DNA from 4 places in the Rhodoferax sp. EU05-FHT12H12 genome. Region 4 is predicted to be linked to each of the others. Evidence: predicted binding sites of a transcription regulator. Region 4 holds the regulator's gene; each other region holds the start of a gene.

Region 1 (5,861 bases), on a different contig from region 4:
GGTAGGGCAAGACATCACCATAAGGCAGCTTGCCAGTCAGCAGTTGGTAGAGCGTGACACCCAACGCAAACAAATCACTCTGCGCATTCGGCAGTTGGGCTTCACCTTCTTCGGCCTCGCCCTTGCCGTTGACCGACTTGGTACGAAAGCCCCACTGCTCGGGGTTCACATAACTGGGCGTGCCTGCGTGCAGGGCGCGCATGACAGCGGGCTCGCGCCCACTCAGGGCCACGCCCAGGTCCAGCACACGCAGCACGCCGTCTTCGCCCAGGTGCAGGTTGGCGGGCTTGATGTCACGGTGCACCACGCCCTGGCGGTGCAAGCGCCCCAGCGCACGCAGGGCCTGCATGGCATACCCCAACGCCACGGCAGGCGCCACGCGGCCCTGTTTGTCCAGCAGTTGCTGCAGGGTTTCGCCGCCATGCCAGTCGTACAGCACATAAAAGGCCGAGCGCTCATGGCCAGTAGGCAGCGTCTCGTACACCGCCACCAGGTTGTCGCCAGCCCGCGAGCTTTGCATGCGCTGCGCCAGCCAGGCCTCGTGGGCCAGCATGGCACGCTCTTCCTGGTCATGGGCACGGGCAGTGTTCAGCGTTTTGAGGGCATACAGTCGTCCGGGGGGCGGCGCAGACACGCCAGTGCCGGGCGTGGGGGCCGCACTCCCCGCCCGCACCTGGTAGAGCACATTGATGCCGTTATCGGCAATGGGCGCGGTCACCGTGAACCCGTCCAGCGTGTCCCCCACCTTCAGGCGCGGCGGAATTGGCAAGGCCTGGGCCAGGCGGTTGGCGTCCGTCAGCGTGGCCTCTTGCAAGCCCCGCACGCGCACCACGATGGCGGACACGTTGTCATTGCTGCCCTTGGCCAGGGCCTGCTCCACCAGCTTCTCGCTGGCCTCACGTGCATCGGCCATGGCCGCGACCTCTGGCAGGCGCCGGGCAGACACTTCGCCGTGCACGCCATCGCTCATCAGAATGAACACGTCACCCACCTGCAGGTCGCCCTGCTGGTAGTCCACCACCAGGTGGTCCTGCGCGCCCACCGAACGCAGTAGTTGGTGCTTGAAGTCCGGGTGGTTGACCACATGGTCTTGCGTGAGCTGGGTGGCCACACCTTCGCGCACCAGATAACAGCGCGTGTCGCCCACATGGGCCAGGGTGTAAGACTGGCCACGCAGCACCAGTGCGGTGAGGGTGGTCAGCCCCATGGCGGGCTGGCGGCGCCGGTTGATGCCGCACAACCAGGCGTTTTGAGCACCAATGATGCGGTCCAGCGCCACCGTGGTGTCCCAGGTCTCGGGCGTGCCAAAGTAGTCGCGCACCAGACTGGTAACCGTGGTCTGCGCTGCCTCGCGGCCCATGCCCCCGGCACTTACGCCGTCGGCAATGGCGACGATGGAGCCGTGGTCCTCCTGCCCTTGCGCCGGCAGCATGGCCGCACAAAAGTCTTCGTTCAGCGCCTTGCGCCCGGCTTGCGAGGCAAAACCAATGTCAATGTCAAAAGCCATGCACCAAGATAAGCAATTTTGGTGCCGAATATTGCCGCGCCGCACCAAAGCTGTGCGGGTTAACCCTTGTCAGGGCTGGCCCAACAGCATCTGCATGCTGCGTTCATAGTGGGTGGAGAGCTGCTCGAACAGGCCCAGCAAGGTCTCGCTGCCGGCAGCCAACTCCTCCAGACGCGCGCCCCGTTTGGCAGGCGCCAGGCGCTGTGCCGCCTGTGCCGCTGCCACCATCTGCAGCCAGGCCACCCCTGCCGCTGCCAACGCGCCGTGGATGTCGGGCGTGCTCAGGGGAATGCCATTGAGGTAAGTGAGTGCGTCTTCAAACTCACGCTGGGCGGCATGCATGCTGGCCTGGGCCAGGTCCACCACGGCGCCTTCACCCACCAGGGCCAACAGCGCGTACTTGCCAAAACGCTGCGAGAGCATGCGCTGGCGCCCGGCCAGGTTCAGCACATGCAGGGGTGCGGCGGAGCCCGAGCTTTCCAGGCTGGTGGTCAGGCGCTCGGCCCCGAGCAGCAGGGCCTCGGCTTGCTGCTCCACGGCGTCGGTGCTGCCCTGGGCCAGGGCGGTCTTGAGCTGCTCCCAGGTCTGGGCGACCTGCTCCAGCAGGTCGCCGTAGGTGGGTTGGGACAGGTTTTTGCGCAAGAGCGCAAAGTTGCCATCCACCCACTGCAAGGAGTCCTGCAGCAGCGCAGCGTGGTGCACCGGCTGCACACCCGCCGCCAGCAGCAGGTGCAACTTGACCAGGCGCTGCGACAGCATGCGCAGCTGGCCCGAGCGGTTGACCGCTTCGGCAAAGTGGGCTGACTGGATGATGTGCTGCGAGAGCTGGCCCATGCGCTGGTTGGAACTCATGGCGGCCGAGCGCAGGGCGCGGAAGGCGTCGTCGTCCGACAGGCTCTGGGCCCGCATGAGGATGCCCTTGGCCCGGTCCACGGCCTTGCGCTCCTCAAAGCGGGTGGCCATGCCCTCAAAGGCCTCGCGCTGCTGTCGCTCCTTTTGAAACCGGGCCTGCGCCAGATGGATCAGCGGGCGCAGGCGGTTGGCGCCATAGCCGTGCACGACATAGGCGTGCACGCCGCTGTCGACGGCCTGCTGCATATGGCTGGCATCCGCGTCATGGGTAAAGACGACCAGCGGGCATGGCACCGTCTGGCCCACCATGTGCAGCGCCTGGAACCAGGCCGCCGTGGGCAAGGCCAGGTCACACACCACCACATCTGGTGCGTGCAGCACCACGGCCTGCACCAACTTGCTGCAATCCTCCACCGTGGCGCACACCGCCATGCCCGCCGCCAGCAGATCAGCGGCCAGCGTGGGGGCAGTCTGGGGGCGGGCAGAACACAGCAAGGCAGAGGTCATAAACATCAGGTGTAGCTAGGGGAAACAGGGCTTTTGGGCCCCGCCAGGCCATGCAATTCGCACACCAAGGGGTGGCAAAGCGCAGGCACGAAACCCAGCGCCGATCATATGGCACAGCTCTTGCATCAGCTCCTGCGGGCGCAACGACGCGCCCCAACGAGATGACAGCCGTATTGGTTCTGCGCACAACGACGTCGCGCAGCGCAGGGCTGTCCAAGGCCAGTGCTTGCTGGTGCGCCTTTGCTGAAGGCGCGGATCTCCTCTACCCCCTCATTTCTGGCATGTGGCCCTGCCACATCCGCGTTTGTCTCGTCCTTTGGAGTCGGCACTATGAAAAAATCGAAACTGGTAATGATTGGCAACGGCATGGCCGGTGTGCGCACCCTTGAGGAATTGCTCAAGGTGGCCCCGGACCTGTACGACATCACCGTCTTTGGCGCCGAGCCCCACCCCAACTACAACCGCATCTTGCTGAGCCCGGTGCTGGCTGGTGAGCAGACGCTGGACGAGATCGTGCTGAACAGCTTTGAGTGGTACACCGACAACCACATCACGCTGCACGCCGGCAAGAAAGTGGTGGAAGTGGACCGCGTCAAGCGCATCGTCAAGGCGTCTGACGGCACCGAGGCCGAATACGACCGCCTGCTGATCTGCACCGGCTCCAACCCCTTCATCCTGCCCATCCCCGGCAAGGACCTGCAAGGCGTGATTGCCTACCGCGACATTGCCGACACCAACGCCATGATCGAGGCGGCCACCAAATACAAACACGCAGTGGTCATTGGCGGCGGCCTCTTGGGCCTGGAAGCCGCCAACGGTCTGATGCTGCGTGGCATGACCGTGAGCGTGGTGCACGTACAGCCTACCCTGATGGAGCGCCAGCTGGACACCGTGGCAGGCGGCCTGTTGCAGAAGTCGCTGCAAGAGCGGGGTCTGAATTTCCTGATGGGCGCCCAAACCCAGGAGCTGGTGGGTGGTGACGATGGCCGCGTCAAGGCCATCAAGTTCAAGGACGGCACCGAAGTCGCGGCCGATCTGGTGGTGATGGCTGTGGGCATTCGCCCCAACACCGAGCTGGCCACCAGCATGCGCCTGCATGTGGACCGCGGCATTGTGGTGACCGACACCATGCAAACCGTGACCGACGCGCGCATCTACAGCGTCGGGGAATGCGCGGCCCACCGTGGCATCGCCTACGGCCTGGTGGCCCCTTTGTTTGAGCAGGCCAAAGTGGCCGCCAACCACCTGGCCATGTACGGCATTGGCCGCTACACCGGCTCGCTGACGTCCACCAAGCTGAAAGTGACCGGCATTGATTTGTTCAGTGCCGGTGAGTTCCAGGGCGGCGAAGGCACCGAAGAAATCGTGATGAGCGACCCCTTTGGCGGCGTTTACAAAAAGCTGGTCATCAAGAACGACAAGCTGGTGGGCGCCTGCATGTACGGCGACACGGTGGACGGCAGCTGGTACTTCAAGCTGTTGCGCGATGGCCGCAGCATTGCCGACATCCGCGACAAGCTGATGTTTGGCGAAAGCGGCTCCAACATCGGCGACGTGGGCCACCAGGGTCAGAACAAGGCCGCGGCCATGGCCGACAGCGACGAGGTCTGCGGCTGCAACGGCGTGACCAAGGGCACCATCTGCAAGGCGATCCGCGACAAGGGCCTGTTCACGCTGGATGAGGTGAAAAAACACACCAAGGCCAGCGCATCGTGTGGCTCCTGCACCGGCTTGGTGGAACAGATCATCATGTTCACCGCCGGAGGCGACTACTCCGCCACCCCCAAGACCAAGGCCATGTGCAGCTGCACCGACCTTGGCCACCAGGCGGTACGCGAGGCCATTGTGGCCAACAAGTACCTGACCATTGCCGATGTGCAAACAGGCCTGGGCTGGAAAACGCCCAACGGCTGCTCCAGCTGCCGCCCCGCCCTGAACTACTACGTGACCAGCAGCTGGCCCAAGGAAGCCAAGGACGACCCACAAAGCCGCTTCATCAACGAACGCAGCCACGCCAACATCCAGAAGGACGGCACCTATTCCGTCATCCCGCGCATGTGGGGTGGCGAAACCACGGCCGACGAGCTGCGCCGCATCGCCGACGCCGCCGACAAGTACAAGGTCCCCACCATCAAGGTCACCGGCGGCCAGCGCATCGACTTGCTGGGCGTGAAGAAAGAAGACCTGGTCGGTATCTGGAAAGACATCGGCATGCCCTCCGGCCACGCCTACGCCAAGGCCCTGCGCACGGTCAAGACCTGCGTGGGCAGCGAATGGTGCCGCATGGGCACGCAGGACAGCACCCAGATGGGCAAGGACCTGGAGCGCGCGATGTGGCGCATGTACGCACCGCACAAGGTCAAGTTCGCCGTCTCCGGCTGCCCGCGCAACTGCGCCGAGGCAGGCATCAAGGACGTGGGCGTGATCGGTGTGGACTCGGGCTGGGAGATGTACATCGCCGGCAACGGCGGCATCAAGACCGAGGTGGCGCACTTTCTGGTGAAGGTGAAGACTGCCGCCGAAGTGCTGGAATACACCGGCGCGTTTTGCGAGCTGTACCGCCAGGAAGGCTGGTACCTGGAGCGCACCGTGCATTACGTGAACCGTGTGGGCCTGGACTATGTGAAAAAGCGCATTCTGGAAGACCACGAAGGCCGCAAGGCCCTGTGGGAACGCCTGCAATTTGCGCTGGACGGTGAACCCGATCCCTGGTTCGACTTCAAGGACGCACAGGTTGACACCCGCCAGTTTGAAGCCGTCAAGGTCTGAGGGGCACACCATGCAACGCAGAACCCTGATGTCAATGGCCGGTGCCAGCACCCTGGGCCTGGCCCTGCCAGCCCGCGCCCAGGTGACGGATTTGAGCGACGCCATCAACAAGGCCGGCCGCCAGCGCATGCTGAGCCAGCGCATGGGCAAGGCCTGGCTGGCCCTGCTGCAAAACGTGGAGAAGACCAGCGCCCAGATGGTGCTGGACAAATCCATGGCGCTGTTT
Region 2 (5,861 bases), on a different contig from region 4:
CTCAAAATCTGACATGACCAGTTTGGTGACTTCGTGCACGGCAGGCTCGTCATCCACCACCAGAATCTGCCAGGGCGGCAGGGCCTTGCGGCAGCTGGTTTCGGCTTGCTCGTCACTAAACACCAAATCATCGGACATGAGGCGGGCTTTCGTTGGGCGGGAACAATTTGCAGTTTATCGGATTGTGGCTGCGATACTAGGGCCCATGCAGCTTCAGGAAATCCTCTATTCGCAAGGTTTTGGCACGCGCCGCGTCTGTGCCGGTTTGATCCAGCAGGGCCTGGTTCAGGTTTATATGCCAGATAGTGCTCTAGCCCCCGTCACTATTGCGCAAGCAGCTACTGAATTTGTAGCGGAAGGCCTGCGTTTCAAAGTACAGGGTGTGGAGTGGCAGTACTTCGAGAAGGCCTATCTGGTGCTGCACAAACCGGCCGGAACTGAGTGCTCGCAAAAGCCGTCGACCTACCCCAGCATCTACACCCTGCTGCCATCCCCCCTGCGTCTGCGTCCGCAAAAAGCGGCGGTGCAGGGTGTGCAGGCCGTGGGCCGCTTGGACCAGGACACCACGGGCATGTTGCTGCTGACAGACGATGGCAAATTCATCCACCGCATGAGTTCGCCCAAGCATCACGTTCCCAAGGTGTATGAAGTGACCGTCAAGCATTCGCTGGACGAGCGCCAGGTGCAAAAACTGCTGGCTGGCGTGGTGCTGGACGATGACCCGGCGCCGGTCCGCGCTGCTGCCTGCGAGGCGGTGAGCGAGTTCCACCTGCGTCTGACCCTGACCGAAGGCAAATACCACCAGGTCAAACGCATGCTGGCCGCCGTGGGCAACCGCGTAGAGGGCTTGCATCGCTCCCGCATTGGTGGCGTCGCGCTGCCGGCCGATCTGGCCCCTGGCCAATGGCGTTGGCTCAGTGCCGAAGAGCTGGTGGCGGTGCAAGCCAAGGAGTGATTCATGAATGCCATGCTCGACGCGTTTTGGCGCTCGGTCGCCTACTGCCTGCACCCCAAGGTGATCGGGCTCTCCCTCTTGCCCCTGCTGCTGGTGATTGGCTTGATCGCTGGCTTGGGGTACTTTTACATGGACCCCGCGCTGGCCGCGGTGCAGGGGCTGCTGGAATCGTCCGACTTGCTCAATCAGCTTTGGACTTGGCTTGAATCCATAGGGGCTGGCAAGCTCAAGACGGTGCTGGTGCCGCTGATTGTGATTGCACTGGCCACGCCGCTGATCGTGGTGGCCAGCCTGCTCGTGGTGGCCACCTTGATGACGCCCTTGATCGTGCGCCTGGTCACGCAACGGCGCTTTCCCACGCTGGAGCGCACCGGTGGCGCGTCTTACCTGCTGAGTGTGCTTTGGGGGCTGGGGGCCAGTCTCACCGCGCTGGTCTTGCTGGTGCTTTCTGTGCCTTTGTGGTTTGTGCCTCCGCTGGTGCTGGTGCTGCCCCCGCTCATTTGGGGTTGGCTCACCTACCGCGTTCTGGCCTTTGATGCACTGGCTGACCATGCCACCACCGAAGAGCGCCATATCTTGATGCGCCGCCACCGTTGGTGGCTGCTGGGCATGGGCATTTTTACGGGTTACCTGGGGGCTGCACCCAGCCTGGTCTGGTCGGTTGGCTTTGTGGCGGTGGCGCTGGCCCCCGTGCTGGTGCCCTTGTCTATCTGGCTGTACACACTCATTTTTGCGTTCTCCTCGCTCTGGTTTACCCACTACTGCCTGGCCGCCCTGCAGCAACTGCGCCGGGAGACTGCGGCCGCAGCGCTGGAGCCGGTGCCAAGCCCCGCTGAACAGGCGGTGGATGTCTTATGAATTTTGGTGCGATCATCATTGGTGACGAAATTCTCTCGGGCAAGCGGGCGGACAAACACTTGGCCAAGGCCATAGAGTTGCTGTCAGCCCGCGGCCTGTCGCTGGCCTACGCCGATTACGTGGGTGACGACCCTGAACGCATCACCCAAACCCTGCAACGCGCGTTTGCCTCGGGAGATGTGGTGTTTTCGTTTGGTGGTATCGGCGCCACGCCCGACGACCACACGCGCCAGTGTGCGGGCCGGGCGCTGGGATTGCCCTTGGTGCTGCACCCGCAGGCTGAAGTCTTGATTCGCGAGCGCATGCAAGATGTGGCGCGAGAGCAGGGCCTGCCCTATGAACCCGACCGTGCGGACAATGTGCACCGGCTCAACATGGGCATGTTTCCCCAAGGGGCGGACATCATTCCTAACCCCTACAACAAGATTCCGGGCTTCAGTTGTGCGGGGCATGGTAGGGGCCACGTTCACTTTGTTCCCGGTTTTCCAGTCATGGCGTGGCCCATGGTGGCTGCCGTTTTGGATGCACGGTATGCCCACCTGTTTGTGCACGAGGTGTATCTGGAGCGCTCTGTGATTGTTTTTGGTGCCATGGAGTCGGCGCTCACGCCGTTGATGGAAACGCTGGAGCGCGAGCATGCGATCAAGGTGTTCAGCCTCCCCAGCGTGGACCACCCGGAGTGGGGGCGCCACATTGAGCTGGGCGTCAAAGGCGCGCCTGCTGCCGTGGAGCCGGCGTTTGCCGCGCTCCATACCGCCTTGTGCGCCATGGGGATGTCACTAGGCCCTGAATTGGTGCGTAACTAGCTTTGTTCATATTTGGTGCATTTTGTATTTGCACCAAATTTGTGCATTGACGTGCCTTGCCTCTGGCGCCCGCGTGCTTCTTTCCGGTGCGCATCCGAAATTGCGTGCTTTCTCAAGGCAAAATAAGGGCGTTTGCCTAATTGCCGGGGCCGGGGCCTTTGGCATAAAAGCTGCATTGTGGGCAGGGCAATTCTTTTTACAACCGTGCAACAGGAGTATTTGATGGCCAAGACCGTCGCAGACGTAATGAAGATGGTGAAGGAAAACGAGGTCAAATTCGTTGACTTCCGTTTCACCGATACCCGCGGCAAGCAGCAGCACACCACTGTGCCAGTCTCGCACTTTGATGAAGACAAGTTCACTTCCGGCCACGCATTTGACGGTTCTTCCATCGCTGGCTGGAAAGGCATTGAGGCATCGGACATGTTGCTCATGCCCGATCCCAATACTGCCAACATCGACCCCTTCTTCGAAGAAACCACCATCATCATGAACTGCGATGTGGTGGAGCCATCTGACGGCAAGGCGTACGACCGTGACCCACGTTCCATCGCCAAGCGTGCGGAAGCCTACCTGAAGGCCTCCGGCATTGGTGACGCAGCCTACTTCGGTCCAGAGCCAGAATTCTTCATCTTCGACGGCGTGCGCTGGAGCACCGAGTCGAACAACACCTTTTACGAAATCGACGAGTACGAAGCCCCCTGGAACACCGGCTCCAAGCTCGAAGGCGGCAACCGCGGCCACCGTCCCACCGTCAAGGGCGGCTACTTCCCCGTTCCTCCCGTGGACAGCACGCAAGACATGCGCGCCGAGATGTCCCTGATTCTCGAATCCCTGGGCATCCCGGTTGAAGTGTTCCACCACGAAGTGGCGGGCGCTGGCCAGAACGAAATCGGCACCCGCTTCTCCACATTGGTCGAGCGTGCTGACTGGACCATGTTGCAAAAGTACGTGGTGCACAACGTGGCCAATGCCTACGGCAAAACCGCCACCTTCATGCCCAAGCCTTACCACGGTGACAACGGTTCCGGCATGCACGTGCACCAGTCCGTGTGGAAAGACGGCAAGAACCTGTTCGCTGGCGACGGCTACGCAGGCCTGTCTGACTTCGCGCTGTACTACATCGGCGGCATCATCAAGCACGCCCGTGCCCTGAACGCCATCACCAACCCCGGCACCAACAGCTACAAGCGCCTGGTTCCTCACTTCGAGGCTCCGGTCAAGTTGGCTTACTCTGCCAAGAACCGTTCTGCATCGATCCGTATTCCTTTCGTGGCGAACCCCAAGGGCCGTCGCGTGGAAGCACGTTTCCCCGATCCATTGATGAACCCTTACCTCGGCTTCGCAGCCTTGTTGATGGCAGGTCTGGACGGCGTGGAAAACAAGATCCATCCTGGCGAAGCTGCCACCAAGGACCTCTACCATCTGCCTCCCGAGGAAGATGCAAAGGTTCCAACCGTGTGCCACAGCCTGGATCAGGCCTTGGAGCACCTGGACAAGGACCGCGCGTTCCTGACCAAGGGTGGTGTGTTCACTGACTCCATGCTCGATGCCTACATCGACCTGAAGATGCAGGAAGTGACCCGCTACCGCATGTCGGTGCACCCTGTCGAGTACGACATGTACTACTCCCTGTAATGCCTGCTGCCCCCACGGCAGCGCTACAGAAAAAAGGACGGCGCAAGCCGTCCTTTTTTTTGCAAACAAAGTGACACAGATTCCGGTCCAATCCACATGGATACTGGGGCACTTTTTGTTTTTGGGCACTTTTTGGCGCATACTGAATCCAGCGCTTGGGCCCTGTTGGCGCGGACACTGCATGAAAACCACATTTTTGATTTCCTGGATGACTCTGGCGTGCGCCACCTCTGCGTGGGCGCAAGACCGCATTTACCGTTGCGGCAACGAGTACACCAACACAGTGACCGAAGCGCAGGCCAAAAGCTGCAAGCTGGTTTCCGGTGGCAATGTGACCGTGGTGCAATCCGCCAAGCCAACGGCCAGCAGCGGTGTGAAAGTCGCTTCCAGCGGTGGCGGCGCCCCCGCACCGCGGGTGGATTCGGCAGACCAGCGCGCCAAAGACTCCGATGCCCGCCTCATCCTCGAATCTGAGTTGAAGAAAGCCGAAGCCCGCCAGATCGAACTCGTCAAGGAGTACAACAATGGCGAGCCAGAAAAACTCGGCCCCGAGGCACGCAACCACCAGAAATACCTGGACCGGGTGGCAGAGCTCAAGGCCGCCATTGCCCGCAATGAGAGTGACATTGCAGGCATCCGCCGCGAACTGGGCCGCGTGCCTGCATCCAACGCTCCCTTGGCCGCTGTCAAGTAAGCGCTCCCCCGCGCACCTGTTGCGCTGTCTCCACTCCGTCCATCCACGCTGTGAATCGTCCCGAATTTTTGCCTGAGCGCTTTGCTTGTTTTGACTTGCTGGCCACGCTGGTCGCAGTGGTCCATGCGGATGCCAGCGTACTGTTCTCCAATGCCGCTCTGGAGGACGCTCTGGGTACCTCCCGCCGCATGTTGCTGGGGTCCAGTTTTTCAGAGTTCTTTACAGAGCCATCGTCGTTGCAAAGCGCATTGGAAGGGGCGTCCGAGAACGCCTTCGCTGCGCTGCGCTACGACGCCTGGCTCAAACGCGCAGCACATGAGCCCATACCCGTGCATGTGATCGTGACCCGAACCGAGCAATCGGAAGACATCATCATCGAGATGGTGCCGTTGGAGCAGCAAGCCCGGCAAGACCGCGAAGAGCGCCTGGCCGAGCAGGCGCAAACCAACAAAGAGCTGATCCGCAACCTGGCGCATGAGATCAAGAACCCGCTGGGAGGCATTCGCGGCGCGGCGCAGCTGCTTGAGATGGAAATGGAGTCGCCCGAGCTGACCGAGTACACGCAGGTCATCATCCATGAGGCCGACCGCCTGCAAAGCCTGGTGGACCGCCTGCTGGCCCCGCACCGTCGGCCACACCTCGTGGGCGATGTGAATATCCACGAAGTGTGCGAGCGTGTGCGTTCACTGATCCTGGCCGAGTTCCCCAAAGGCTTGCGCGTGGTGCGTGATTACGACACGTCCATCCCCGAGTTTCGCGGTGATCGTGAGCAGCTCATTCAAACGGTGTTGAACATCGCGCACAACGCCTGCCAAGCGCTCTCCGAACGCATGGCCGCGGGTGATGCCAGCCTCACATTCCGTACCCGTGTCGCCCGGCAGGTAACGTTCGGTAAGCAGCGTTATCGGTT
Region 3 (5,861 bases), on a different contig from region 4:
TTGCCAGAGCCCACGGGGCCGCCTATGCCCACGCGCAGGGGAGGGAGGGCTTTGGTGCGGTTGGCGATGTGGTGCAGGTTGGACATGATTTGCTATTAATTTAGGAGCTGCTCGCGCAGTATCTATAAGGGCTAGGACCTGAAAAGCCTTGAATATTGAACCTCGTGCTGGCTGCTCAGGATCGCCAGCATGGGGCTGAAGGCTTGGCGGCTCTCGTCGGTCACCGCCAGCGCGTGGTCCACGGCAGCGGGAATCTCGGCGGTCAGCGCAGACAGGATGCGCTGGCCCGCGCTTTGACCCAGTGGCACCGATTTGATGGCGGCCTGGGTCATGTTTTCGGCCCAGCCAAAGGCGTAGGCCAGCAGGCATTCGCGCACCGGGGCCAGCGTGGCACTGGCCGCCAGCGCGTAGGCGATGGGGTAGGTCGGCGATTGCGCGGCCAGCACGGCTATTTGCGCGGGCGTGGCGGTGGTGTGGTTCTTCAGCCACTCCAGCAGGCTCTTGCCCATTTGTTCGGTTTGGGCCCGCAACTCGGCGCTCTCGCGCGTCTGCAGCACCCAGGCGTTCAGGGTGGCCACGCGTTGCATGTCGTCGGCACGCCAGGCGGCAATGCCTTGGGCCACGGCGGGCAGGTCAGAGCGCGCCAGCGTCAGGTGCAACTGGTCCACCAGCCACGCGGATGCTTCACTTTCTGTAGCGGCCTGCGCAGTATCCACGGCAGCTTCCAGGCATTCCGAATAGGAAAACCCGCCAATCGGCAGGGCTGGCGAGGCCAGCCACATGAGTTGCATCAGGCTGCTGTCGAGCATGGTGGCGGTCGCGCTTATTGGTCGCCGTGGTCGTGGTGCCCGTGCGTATGGTCGTGGCCATGGTTGCAGTCCGGGCCGTGCACATGCGGTTTGGCCTGCACCGCCACCGGAATGCCGCGCAGGCTGGCAACCGGCGTGGGGGCTGCTGCGTGGCTGTGGCCATGGTCGTGGTGCCCGTGGTCGTGTCCATGCTGATGTCCGCCGTGGTGGCCCCCGGTGGCATAGGCGCCGTTCTCGGGTTCAAAGGCCTCGTCCACTGCGTTCACGATCAGGTGCATGGCGCGCAGCATGTCGGCCAGCACGTGGTCGGGTTCGATCTTCAGGTGGTCGGGCTTCAGTTCGATCGGCACATGGCGGTTGCCCAGGTGGTAGGCCGCGCGGATCAGGTCGAACGGTGTGCCGTGGTCGTTGCAGTGGGTGATTTTCAGCACCGCTTGGGGCGCAGCCGTCACCCGGATCAGCGAGCCGTCTTCGGCGACCAGCACATCGCCGCCGCGCACCGCGGTGCCCCGCGGCAGAAACACGCCCAGGGTGCGGCCGGTGGAGTCGGTGGCGTCAAAGCGGCTTTTCTGGCGCACGTCCCAGTCGAGTTCGACAGTGGCGGCGCGCTTGAGCAGCACAGAGGCCAGGCCCTGGCCTTGGGGGATGCATTTGGAGACTTGGAGCATGGAAGGGGCGGAACGAGGAAGATGCCGGATTGTGGACCAGGGGGATGGAACCCACCGCGGTGCCGTTACAAGGCCATGGTGAGGTAGCGGCTGTTCGGGTCCAGCGTGTAGCTGCCAAAGGGGCCACAGGGCTCGAAACCTTCTGCCAGGTACAGCTGGTGTGCTGGCGTGAAGAAGTCCTGGGTGCCGGTCTCCAGGCTCAGGCGCTGCAGCCCCAGCGCGCGCGCCTGGGTCAGGATGTGCAGCAGCAATTGCCGTGCAATGCCACGCCCGCGGAAGGCTGCGGCGGTGCGCATGGATTTGAGTTCGGCATGCCCGGCATCCAGCCGCTTGATGGCGCCGCTGCCGACCAGCGTGCCATCCTGGGCCGTCTCGCCGGGCCACCAGGCGGACCAGAAGTGCACACTGGGGTCGCGCAGCTTGTCCAGGTCCAGCGCATGCACGCTCTCGGGCGGCGAGGTGGCGTGCATGTCCTGCAGGTGCTCTTCCAGAAAGCGGGCAATGCGCGGGTCGCTCAGGTCATCCAGCCGGATATGCAATGGCAGTGGTGGCATGCGTTCAGAACAAAAAGTAGCGCTGCGCCATGGGCAGCTTGACTGCTGGCTCACAGGTCAGCAGTTGCCCATCGGCGCGCACCGTGTAGGTTTGCGCGTCAATCTCCATCGTCGGCAAATAGCTGTTGTGCACCATGTGCTGCTTTCGCACACCGCGGATGTTTTTCACCGCGGCCACGTTCTTGGCTAGGCCAAAGCGTTCCTTCACACCGGCGTTGAAACCGGCTTGCGACACAAAGGTGAACGAGCCCTTGTGCAGCGCGCCGCCAAACGCGCCAAACATGGGGCGGTAGTGCACCGGCTGGGGCGTGGGTATGGAGGCATTGGGGTCGCCCATGGCGGCAAACGCGATAAAGCCGCCTTTGAGAATCACCGCGGGCTTCACACCAAAAAACGCCGGCTTCCACACCACCAGGTCGGCCCACTTGCCCACTTCAATCGAACCTACTTCATGGCTGATGCCGTGCGCAATGGCGGGGTTGATGGTGTACTTGGCCACATAGCGTTTGGCGCGGAAGTTGTCGTTGCGCACCGAGTCTTCGGGCAGCGTGCCGCGCTGGGCTTTCATCTTGTCGGCCGTCTGCCAGGTTCGGATGATGACCTCGCCCACGCGGCCCATGGCCTGGCTGTCGCTGCTCATCATGCTGATGGCGCCCATGTCGTGCAGGATGTCTTCGGCCGCAATGGTTTCCTTGCGGATGCGGCTCTCGGCAAAGGCCAGATCTTCGGCAATGCCCGCGTCCAGGTGGTGGCAGACCATCAGCATGTCCACGTGCTCGTCCAGCGTGTTCTGGGTGTAGGGCATGGTGGGGTTGGTGGAGCTGGGCAGGAAGTTGGCCTGCCCCACCACGCGCAGGATGTCGGGTGCGTGGCCGCCCCCCGCACCTTCGGTGTGGAAGGCGCAGAGTCCTCGGCCCTTGGTAGCGGCGATGGTGTTTTCCACAAAGCCCGATTCGTTGAGCGTGTCGGAGTGGATGGCGACCTGCACATCAGTCTCTTCGGCCACGTCCAGGCAGTTGCTGATGGCGCTGGGCGTGGTGCCCCAGTCTTCGTGCAATTTCAGGCCGATGACGCCAGCGTTGACCTGCTCGTGCAAAGCCGCGGGCAGGGACGCATTGCCCTTGCCCAAAAATCCCAGGTTCATGGGGAAGGCATCAGCCGCTTGCAGCATGCGCTCAATGTTCCAGGGGCCGGGCGTGCAGGTGGTGGCAAAGGTGCCGGTGGCCGGGCCGGTGCCGCCGCCCAGCATGGTGGTCACGCCACTGGCCAGGGCCTCTTCGATCTGCTGCGGGCAGATGAAGTGGATGTGGCTGTCGATGCCGCCGGCAGTGACGATGTTGCCCTCGCAACTGATGACCTCGGTGCCGGGGCCGATGATGATGTCCACGCCCGGTTGCGTATCGGGATTGCCGGCCTTGCCGATGGCCACAATGCGCCCGCCTTTGAGGCCAATGTCCGCCTTGACGATGCCCCAGTGGTCCAGGATTAGCGCGTTGGTCATCACGCAGTCCACGGCGCCCTCGGCACGGGTGCGTTGCGATTGAGCCATGCCGTCGCGGATGGTCTTGCCACCGCCAAACTTCACTTCTTCGCCATAGGCGCCAGCGGCCAGGGTGTAGTCCTTCTCCACCTCGATGAGCAAGCCGGTGTCGGCCAGGCGCACGCGGTCACCGACCGTGGGCCCAAAAATTTCCGCGTAGGCGCGGCGTCCAATTGTTGCCATTACAGTTTTCCCTCGACGCTTGTGTCGACTGGTCCTTGCACTAAACCGCGAAACCCATAGACCACGCGGTCGCCGGCCAAATCCACCAGCTCCACGGTGCGTTGCTGGCCCGGCTCAAAGCGCACGGCTGAGCCCGAGGGGATGTTCAGGCGCATGCCTTGGGCCGCAGCGCGGTCAAAGCCAAGCGCACCATTGGTTTCGGCAAAGTGGTAGTGCGAGCCGACCTGGATGGGGCGGTCCGCCGTGTTTTGCACCACCACGGTCAGGGTGCGGCGGCCGGTGTTGAGGGCGTGTTCGCCCTCGTCGCAGAGAATTTCGCCGGGGGTCATGCGCGAGCCCTCAGACGTGGGTGAAGAGGTAGACGCCTGCCACGCCGAGGGTGCTGCCCAGGGTGGTGAGCACCGTGCCACTGCGCCCCGCCAGCCAGCGGCGGATGCCCAGGCCTAGGCCCACACCACCCACATGCAGCAGGGCTGTGATCAGCAGGAAACCGGCGGCGTAGCCGGCAAAACCGGTCGCCGGTGTTTCGGCGCCATGGGCCAGGCCATGCAGGCAAGCTGTAGCCGCGATCAAGCCCAATCCGAAGGTCTTGGGTGCCGGTTTGGCGGCCATGACCAGCATCAAGCCGAACAACGAGACGGACAGCGCAATGGCGTGTTCCAGGTAGGGCAGTGTCACGCCACTGGCGCCCAGCAGGGCGCTGAGCACCAGCGCCAGCAGGAAGGTGGCGGGGCCTTGCCAGGCCTTGTGGGCGGGCAGGGCACTCACCGACCAGACACCCACCGCCACCATGGCCAGCAGGTGGTCCAGTCCGAAGGGGTGTGCCAGGCCTTCCATGAAACTCTCGGTTCCATGGCCCGTATGGGCATTAGCGCCCGTGGATACTGCGCAAGCAGCTATCAAAAGAAGAGCGTTTTTATGGGAAGTTCGCATGGGTTCTCCGCAGGCTTAAACAATGGGTTGGTGCACGGTGACCAATTTCGTACCGTCAGGGAAGGTGGCTTCCACCTGGATGTCGGGAATCATCTCGGCGATGCCGTCCATCACGTCGTCGCGGGTCAGCACCGCACGGCCTTCGCTCATGAGCTGGGCTACGGTCTTGCCGTCGCGGGCGCCTTCCATCACGGCGCAGCTGATCAGGGCAATGGCTTCGGGGTAGTTGAGCTTCAGGCCACGTGCCTTGCGCCGCTCGGCCAGCAGGCCGGCTGTGAAGATCAGCAGTTTGTCTTTCTCTCTGGGCGTGAGTTCCATAACGTTCTCGGAAGGTGGCGGTTCGGTATTCGGGACTTTGCACTGTAAGCAATCCCTGTGCCTTTCTCCATACGCCATAGGTCGCAGGCCGGTGGCATGAAATCTGCACCCCTGGTGGTGTGTCCACCCCGCCGCCCCCTTTCACCGACGACGCGCCCGCCCAGCGGGTGGTGAAAATCCGCCGCGACTACAACAACTGGGTGGCCTCCGAAACCATGGAGGACTACGCGCTGCGCTTCACGCCACAGCGCTTTCGCAAATGGTCCGAGTGGCGTGTGGCCAACACCGCCTTTGGCGCGGCCTCCTTCCTGATCCTGGAGGCGGTGGGCGCCACGCTCTTGGTGCAGTACGGCTTTGTCAACGCGCTCTGGGCCATCCTGGCCACCGGGCTGGTGATCTTTCTGGCCGGTCTGCCCATCAGCATCTACGCCGCGCGCTACGGGGTGGACATGGACCTGCTGACCCGCGGCGCAGGCTTTGGCTACATCGGCTCCACGCTCACCTCGCTCATCTACGCATCCTTCACGTTCATCTTCTTCGCGCTGGAGGCTGCCGTCATGGCCTATGCGCTGGAGCTGGCGCTGGACATTCCGCCCACCTGGGGCTACCTGATTTGTGCGCTGGTCGTGATTCCACTGGTCACGCACGGGGTCTCCACCATCAGCCGCTTGCAGATCTGGACGCAACCGCTGTGGCTGGTGATGCTGGTGGTGCCGTTTGGCTTTGTTTTGGTGCGCGATCCGCAGGCGTTTGCGGGGATAACGCACTACGCTGGTGATTTTGGGACTCCCGGTACGTTCAATTTGCACCTGTTTGGTGCTGCGCTGACGGTGGGGATTGCGCTGATTACCCAAAT
Region 4 (5,861 bases):
ACGTGGCGGAACCGTTGTGGGGTTCATTGTGGGCGTGGTCGTCGGCCTGGGTGCTGCGCTGGCCGTGGCAGTCTACGTCACCAAGGTACCGGTGCCCTTTATCAACAAAAGCCAGAGCCGCAGCGCCGACCAGAACGAGGCCGAAGCCCAGAAGAACAAAAACTGGGACCCCAATGCCATCCTGTATGGCAAGAACCCGGCTCCCGCCGTGCCACCGGCCACCACCCCGGCGTCCGCTGCATCTGCAGCCAAAGCCAAGGCCGAGGTGAAAACGGAGGCCAAGCCGGATGCCAAGGCCACCAAACCAGAGGCCAAGGCTGAGCTCAAGCCCGCCGTGTCAGCCGATCCGCTGGGTGACCTGGCCAAGGCCAAGACCGCGGCTCCCGCAGAGGCCGATGCCTTTGTGTACTTTGTGCAGGTGGGCGCCTTCCAGAAGGCCGAAGATGCCGAGAGCCACCGTGCCAAGCTGTCGCTGAGCGGTATCGAGACCAAGATTTCCGAACGTGAACAGTCCGGTCGTCCGGTGTTTCGGGTGCGCGTGGGGCCTTTTGACAAGAAGGAAGACGCCGACAAGGCCAAAGACAAAATGGACAAGTCCGGCATGGACACTGCTTTGGTTCGGGTGCAGCGCTGAGCGCGGGCTCCACAGGAACTTTCCCGGTGGGGCCCTGTCCCACCAGCCCCTTTACACAGTGAGACGGATATGAAACGACGCGAATTCACGCAACTGACCACTGGCGCAGCCTTGGCTTCGGCTACTTTGCTGGGCACTTCGGTACACGCCCAGGCCAGCAAGCCCAAGGCAGGGACCGATTACCAGGTGCTGGACCCACGGGCTGCCGTGGAAGCTGGGGCTGGCAAGATCGAGGTGGTGGAGTTCTTTTGGTACAGCTGCCCGCATTGCAATGCGTTTGAGCCCACATTGCAGGCCTGGATCGCCAAGTTGCCCAAAGATGTGGTGTTGCGTCGTGTCCCCGTTGCGTTCCAGGACAGTTTTGTACCGCAACAGCGCCTGTATTTCACACTCGAAGCCATGGGCTTGGTCGAGAAACTGCACGCCAAAGTGTTCGCCGCCATCCACGTCGAAAAGAAGAACCTTGCCAGCGGCGAGGCGATTCTGGAGTGGGTGGGTCAGCAGGGCGTGGACAAGGCCAAGTTTGTGCAGCAGTACAACTCCTTCACCGTGGTGACCAAGGTGACCAAGGCCACGCAGTTGCAAAACGCCTACAAGGTGGAGGGTGTGCCTGCGCTGGGTGTGGCAGGGCGTTACTACACCGATGGCTCCATGGCTGGCAATATGCAGCGGGCCTTGCAGGTGGTGGACACGCTGGTTGCCGACGTCCGCGCAGGGCGTTAATCCGCCGGGTTTTGTTGCTGGTTTTGCCGCGGGTGGGGTGCCGGCCTCCAAGGGCCGGGGCTAGAATGGTTTGGCCCCCCAACCTTTGTGGAGACCGTTCCCATGGCGCAGCAGAAATTTCGGCTTGTCACCCGCAGCGATTTTGATGGACTGGTATGTGCGGTGCTGCTCAACGAGCTGGACCTGATCGACGACATCAAGTTCGTCCACCCCAAGGACATGCAGGACGGCAAGGTGGAGGTGTCCGACCGCGACATCACCACCAACCTGCCTTACGTGCCGGGCGTGCACCTGGCGTTTGACCACCACGAGTCAGAAACGGTGCGCAACACCGGCGAGCGCCCCAATCACATCATCTTGCCCCACGCGGATTCGGCCGCGCGCGTGGTGTTTGACCACTATGGCGGTGCCAACCGTTTCCCGGCACGCTTTCACGACATGATGGAAGCGGTGGACAAGGGCGACTCGGCCCGCTTCAGCCACGACGAAATCATGGCCCCCACAGGCTGGGTGCTGCTGAACTACCTGATGGATTCGCGTACCGGCCTGGGCCGTTTCCGGGAGTTCCGCGTCAGCAACTACCAGTTGATGATGGACTTGATCCAGTACTGCCGAAACCACGGCATCGACGAAATCCTGCAGCTGCCCGATGTGGTGGAGCGCGTGGATCTGTACTTTGAGCACGCGGCCAAGGCCAAGGAGCAGCTGCTGCGCTGTTCCACGGTGCATGGCAATCTGCTGGTGCTGGACCTGCGCAACGAAGACACCATCTTTGCGGTGAACCGCTTCATGGTCTACGCGCTGTTCCCCCAGACCAATATCTCCATCCACGTGTTGTGGGGCCTGCAGAAGCAAAACACCGTGTTTGCCACCGGCAAGTCCATCACCAACCGCACGTCCAAGACCAATATTGGCGAGCTGATGCTGGGCTACGGCGGGGGCGGCCATGCCAACGCGGGCACCTGCCAGGTGGAGAATGACCGCGCTGCCGAGGTGCTGCAGGCGCTGACCACCAAAATTAACGCCGACGGCTGAACCCGCCAGGGCGCGAAATGCGCAAAGCGCTCGGTACAATGGCCGAAGCGCTTTTCGAGCAAGTTTCGTGCCTTTATGAAAAATACCCTTTTGTCGGTGTCTTTGTGGCTGGTGATGGCCGGTGTGGCGGGTCACGCCTGGGCCGAAAAAGCCGACCGCAACAAGCCCATGAACGTGGAAGCAGATGCCCTGCGCTACGACGACCTCAAGCAGGTCAGCGTCTTCACCGGCAACGTGGTGCTGACCAAGGGCAGCATCGTCATCCGTGGTGCCCAGCTCGAAGTGCGCCAGGACCCCGATGGCTACCAGTTTGGCCTGGTCACCGGTTCTGCGGCCACCCCGGCATTCTTCCGTCAGAAGCGCGATGGCTTGGACGAATTTATTGAGGGCGACGGTGAAACCATTGAGTACGACGGCCGCGCCGACACCGTGCGCTTCATCAAAAAAGCCCAGTTGCGCCGACTGCGTGGTGCCACCCTGGCCGACGAGGTGACGGGCGCCAGCATCCTGTACGAAAACCTCAGCGACCGCTTCACCGTGGACGGTGCGCCCAAGAGCGCCACCGCCCCCGCAGGCCGGGTGCGGGCCATGCTGACGCCCAAACCCGACGCTGCGGCGCCCGCCGTGCCCCAAGCCAGCCCCACCTTGCGCGCCACGCCGCAACTTGAGAAAGCCGCCCAGTGAGCGCGCCCACCCAAGAAGCCCCGGACACCAGCACCGGGCGGCTGGAAGCCCGGCATTTGCAAAAGTCCTATGGCAAACGTCAGGTGGTCAAGGACGTATCGCTGGCCGTGCGCACGGGGGAGGTGGTGGGGCTGTTGGGCCCCAACGGCGCGGGCAAAACCACCTCGTTCTACATGATCGTGGGTCTGCTGCGCGCCAGCGCAGGTGACATCACCATCGATGGCCAGTCCATTGAGCACATGCCCATCCACCGCCGCGCGCGCCTGGGGCTGGGGTACCTGCCGCAAGAGGCCTCGATATTCCGTAAGCTGAATGTGGAAGACAACGTGCGCGCCGTGCTGGAGTTGCAGCGCGACGAGGCGGGCAACCCGCTGAAGTCGGCCGAAATTGAGTCGCGCCTGACCGCGCTGTTGCAGGACTTGCGCGTGGAGCACCTGCGCGAGTCGCCTTCGCTGGCCTTGTCGGGTGGCGAACGGCGCCGGGTCGAGATTGCGCGCGCATTGGCCACGCGGCCTCGCTTCATCTTGCTGGACGAGCCCTTTGCCGGTATCGACCCGATTGCCGTGATCGAGATCCAGCGCATCATCAACTTCCTCAAGGGCCGCGGCATTGGGGTGCTGATCACCGACCACAATGTGCGCGAGACCCTGGGCATTTGCGACCACGCCTACATCATCAGCGACGGCCATGTGCTGGCGCAGGGCACCCCCTCCGAGATCGTGAACAACGCCGATGTACGCCGGGTGTACCTGGGCGAACACTTCAAGATGTAGATGAAACAAGGTCTTTCACTACGCGTCTCCCAACACCTGGCGCTCACGCCCCAGTTGCAGCAGTCCATCCGTCTGCTACAGCTCTCCACGCTGGAGCTGAGCCAGGAGGTGGAGCAGATGCTGGACGAAAACCCGTTTCTGGAGCTGACCGAGGACCGGGCCGAGCGCGAGGACTTCGGCCTCAACGCCGCCGACGCCACCGTCAGTGAAGGCGATCGCCTGTCCGAGAGCGGTGAGGCGGACTATGCTCCTAATTCTGTAGCTGACTACGCAACATCCACGAGCGCTAGCAGCACAAATGATGAGGAATCCACACCGCTGAGCAGCAGCGACGAGCCCAACTGGGAGGGGGACGGCACCACCGAAATGACGCCCGATGACGGCGAGTGGGGCGTGGACGCCAAGGCCAAGGCCAACAACCTGGGTGACGATGAAGAGAAAGACGCCACCGAGCTGGCACGTTCCGCCGAATCACTGCAGGCCTTTTTGCACCGCCAGGCCCTGAGCCTGCGCACCACGGCCACCGATGCGGCGGCGCTGCGTTTTCTCATCGAATCGCTCAACGACGATGGCTATCTGGAAGACCCGCTGGAAGAACTGGCGCGCAGCCTGAACCCCGGCGATGAAGAGCAGCTGCAAGACCTGGTGCACCACTTCACCGTGGCGCTGGGTCTGCTGCACAGCCTGGAACCCGTGGGCGTGGGCGCGCGCGACCTGGGCGAGTGCTTGCGCCTGCAAGTGGCGCACCTGCTGCAACTCGCGGATGAGGAGGGGGAGGTCGACCGGACCGAGGTGCTGCAGGTGGCCCTGGGCATTTGCAACAAACCGATGGACCTGCTGGCCCGACGCGACATCAAGCGCCTGGTGCAAATGGGTGTGGGCAGCGATGCGCTGGTGCGCGAAGCGATTGCGCTGATCGCACGGCTGGAGCCCAAGCCCGGACGCCGCTTTGTGGACGTGGAGCGCAACATCGTGGTGCCCGACGTGTTGGTGGTGGCGATTGGCAAGGTCGGTGGCACGCCCAAGTTCCGCGTACAGCTCAACCCCGAGGTCATGCCGCGCCTGAAGGTGCACGACATTTATGCCAACGTGCTGCGCAACCACCGCGGTGGCCGTGACGGTGCAGGCCACGCGGCGCTGCAGCAGCGCCTCCAAGAGGCGCGCTGGTTCATCAAGAACATCCAGCAGCGCTTTGACACCATCCTGCGCGTGAGTACGGCCATTGTGGAGCGGCAGAAAAACTTTTTCACCCACGGCGAGTTGGCCATGCGCCCCCTGGTGCTGCGCGAGATTGCCGACGAACTGGGCCTGCACGAATCCACCATCAGCCGCGTGACCACCGCCAAGTACATGGCCACCCCGTTTGGCACCTTCGAGCTCAAGTACTTCTTCGGCTCGGGCCTGGGCACCGAGAGCGGCGGCAATGCCTCCAGCACCGCGGTACGCGCGCTCATCAAGCAGTTCATTGCCTCCGAGAGCAGCAAGAAGCCCTTGAGTGACAACCAGATCTCTGACATGCTCAAAGAGCAGGGTATCGAATGCGCCCGGCGCACCGTGGCCAAATACCGCGAGGGCCTGAAGATTGCCCCCGCCTCACTCCGCAAAGCGCTATGAACCAACTGACCCTTTTTCTCCCCTGTGCCGCTGGCGTGGAGGAGTACCTGGCGCCGGAGATTTTGCAAATCACCGGCCTGCCGCCCGGCTGCGTGACCAAGCAGCGCGGTGGTGTGGCCGTGCGCACCTCGTTTGCGCACGCCATGTTGCTCAACCTTTACAGCCGCCTGGCGCAGCGCGTGCTGGTGCTGGTGTCGTACACCGAATACCGCAGCGAACAAGACCTGTACCGCGCCGGTCTGCAGGTGCCGTGGGAGCAGTGGTTCACACCCAAGGAAAGCATCAAGGTCGAAGTGACGGCGCAGCACAGCCCGTTGACCTCGCTGAACTTTGCCGCGCTCAAGGTGAAGGACGCCGTGTGCGACCGCTTCCGCGAAGTGGCGGGCGGTGTGCGTCCC

What was found. Region 4 encodes sigma-54, which starts transcription at its own class of promoters, with help from an activator protein. Its sites were predicted from a motif close to TGGCANGNAANCTGCTTT; they were not measured.
Region 1: a site for sigma-54 is predicted at 2,976-2,993, ahead of nirB (nitrite reductase large subunit NirB). Genes of this name have one in related genera too.
Region 2: a site for sigma-54 is predicted at 2,779-2,796, ahead of glnA (type I glutamate--ammonia ligase). Genes of this name have one in related genera too.
Region 3: a site for sigma-54 is predicted at 5,051-5,068, ahead of ureA (urease subunit gamma). Genes of this name have one in related genera too.

What each region holds. Positions count from the first base shown of each region.
Region 1 is NZ_JBYTDI010000005.1:138,617-144,477, forward strand. It holds gene AC3WS7_RS15170 (bifunctional protein-serine/threonine kinase/phosphatase) at 1-1,507, opposite strand, end outside; gene AC3WS7_RS15175 (type IV pili methyl-accepting chemotaxis transducer N-terminal domain-containing protein) at 1,577-2,872, opposite strand; gene nirB (nitrite reductase large subunit NirB) at 3,197-5,635, shown strand; gene AC3WS7_RS15185 (type IV pili methyl-accepting chemotaxis transducer N-terminal domain-containing protein) at 5,646-5,861, shown strand, end outside.
Region 2 is NZ_JBYTDI010000004.1:323,130-328,990, forward strand. It holds gene AC3WS7_RS13765 (DUF3369 domain-containing protein) at 1-138, opposite strand, end outside; gene AC3WS7_RS13770 (16S rRNA pseudouridine(516) synthase) at 206-955, shown strand; gene AC3WS7_RS13775 (EI24 domain-containing protein) at 959-1,813, shown strand; gene AC3WS7_RS13780 (competence/damage-inducible protein A) at 1,810-2,619, shown strand; gene glnA (type I glutamate--ammonia ligase) at 2,842-4,257, shown strand; gene AC3WS7_RS13790 (hypothetical protein) at 4,439-4,951, shown strand; gene glnL (nitrogen regulation protein NR(II)) at 5,002-5,861, shown strand, end outside.
Region 3 is NZ_JBYTDI010000003.1:444,480-450,340, forward strand. It holds gene ureG (urease accessory protein UreG) at 1-86, opposite strand, end outside; gene AC3WS7_RS11560 (urease accessory protein UreF) at 132-809, opposite strand; gene ureE (urease accessory protein UreE) at 824-1,477, opposite strand; gene AC3WS7_RS11570 (GNAT family N-acetyltransferase) at 1,543-2,031, opposite strand; gene ureC (urease subunit alpha) at 2,036-3,754, opposite strand; gene AC3WS7_RS11580 (urease subunit beta) at 3,754-4,083, opposite strand; gene AC3WS7_RS11585 (HupE/UreJ family protein) at 4,094-4,687, opposite strand; gene ureA (urease subunit gamma) at 4,703-5,005, opposite strand; gene AC3WS7_RS11595 (ATP-binding protein) at 5,125-5,861, shown strand, end outside.
Region 4 is NZ_JBYTDI010000010.1:16,966-22,826, forward strand. It holds gene AC3WS7_RS18130 (SPOR domain-containing protein) at 1-634, shown strand, start outside; gene AC3WS7_RS18135 (thiol:disulfide interchange protein DsbA/DsbL) at 704-1,357, shown strand; gene AC3WS7_RS18140 (exopolyphosphatase) at 1,460-2,392, shown strand; gene lptA (lipopolysaccharide transport periplasmic protein LptA) at 2,468-3,076, shown strand; gene lptB (LPS export ABC transporter ATP-binding protein) at 3,073-3,849, shown strand; gene rpoN (RNA polymerase factor sigma-54) at 3,850-5,463, shown strand; gene AC3WS7_RS18160 (THUMP domain-containing class I SAM-dependent RNA methyltransferase) at 5,460-5,861, shown strand, end outside.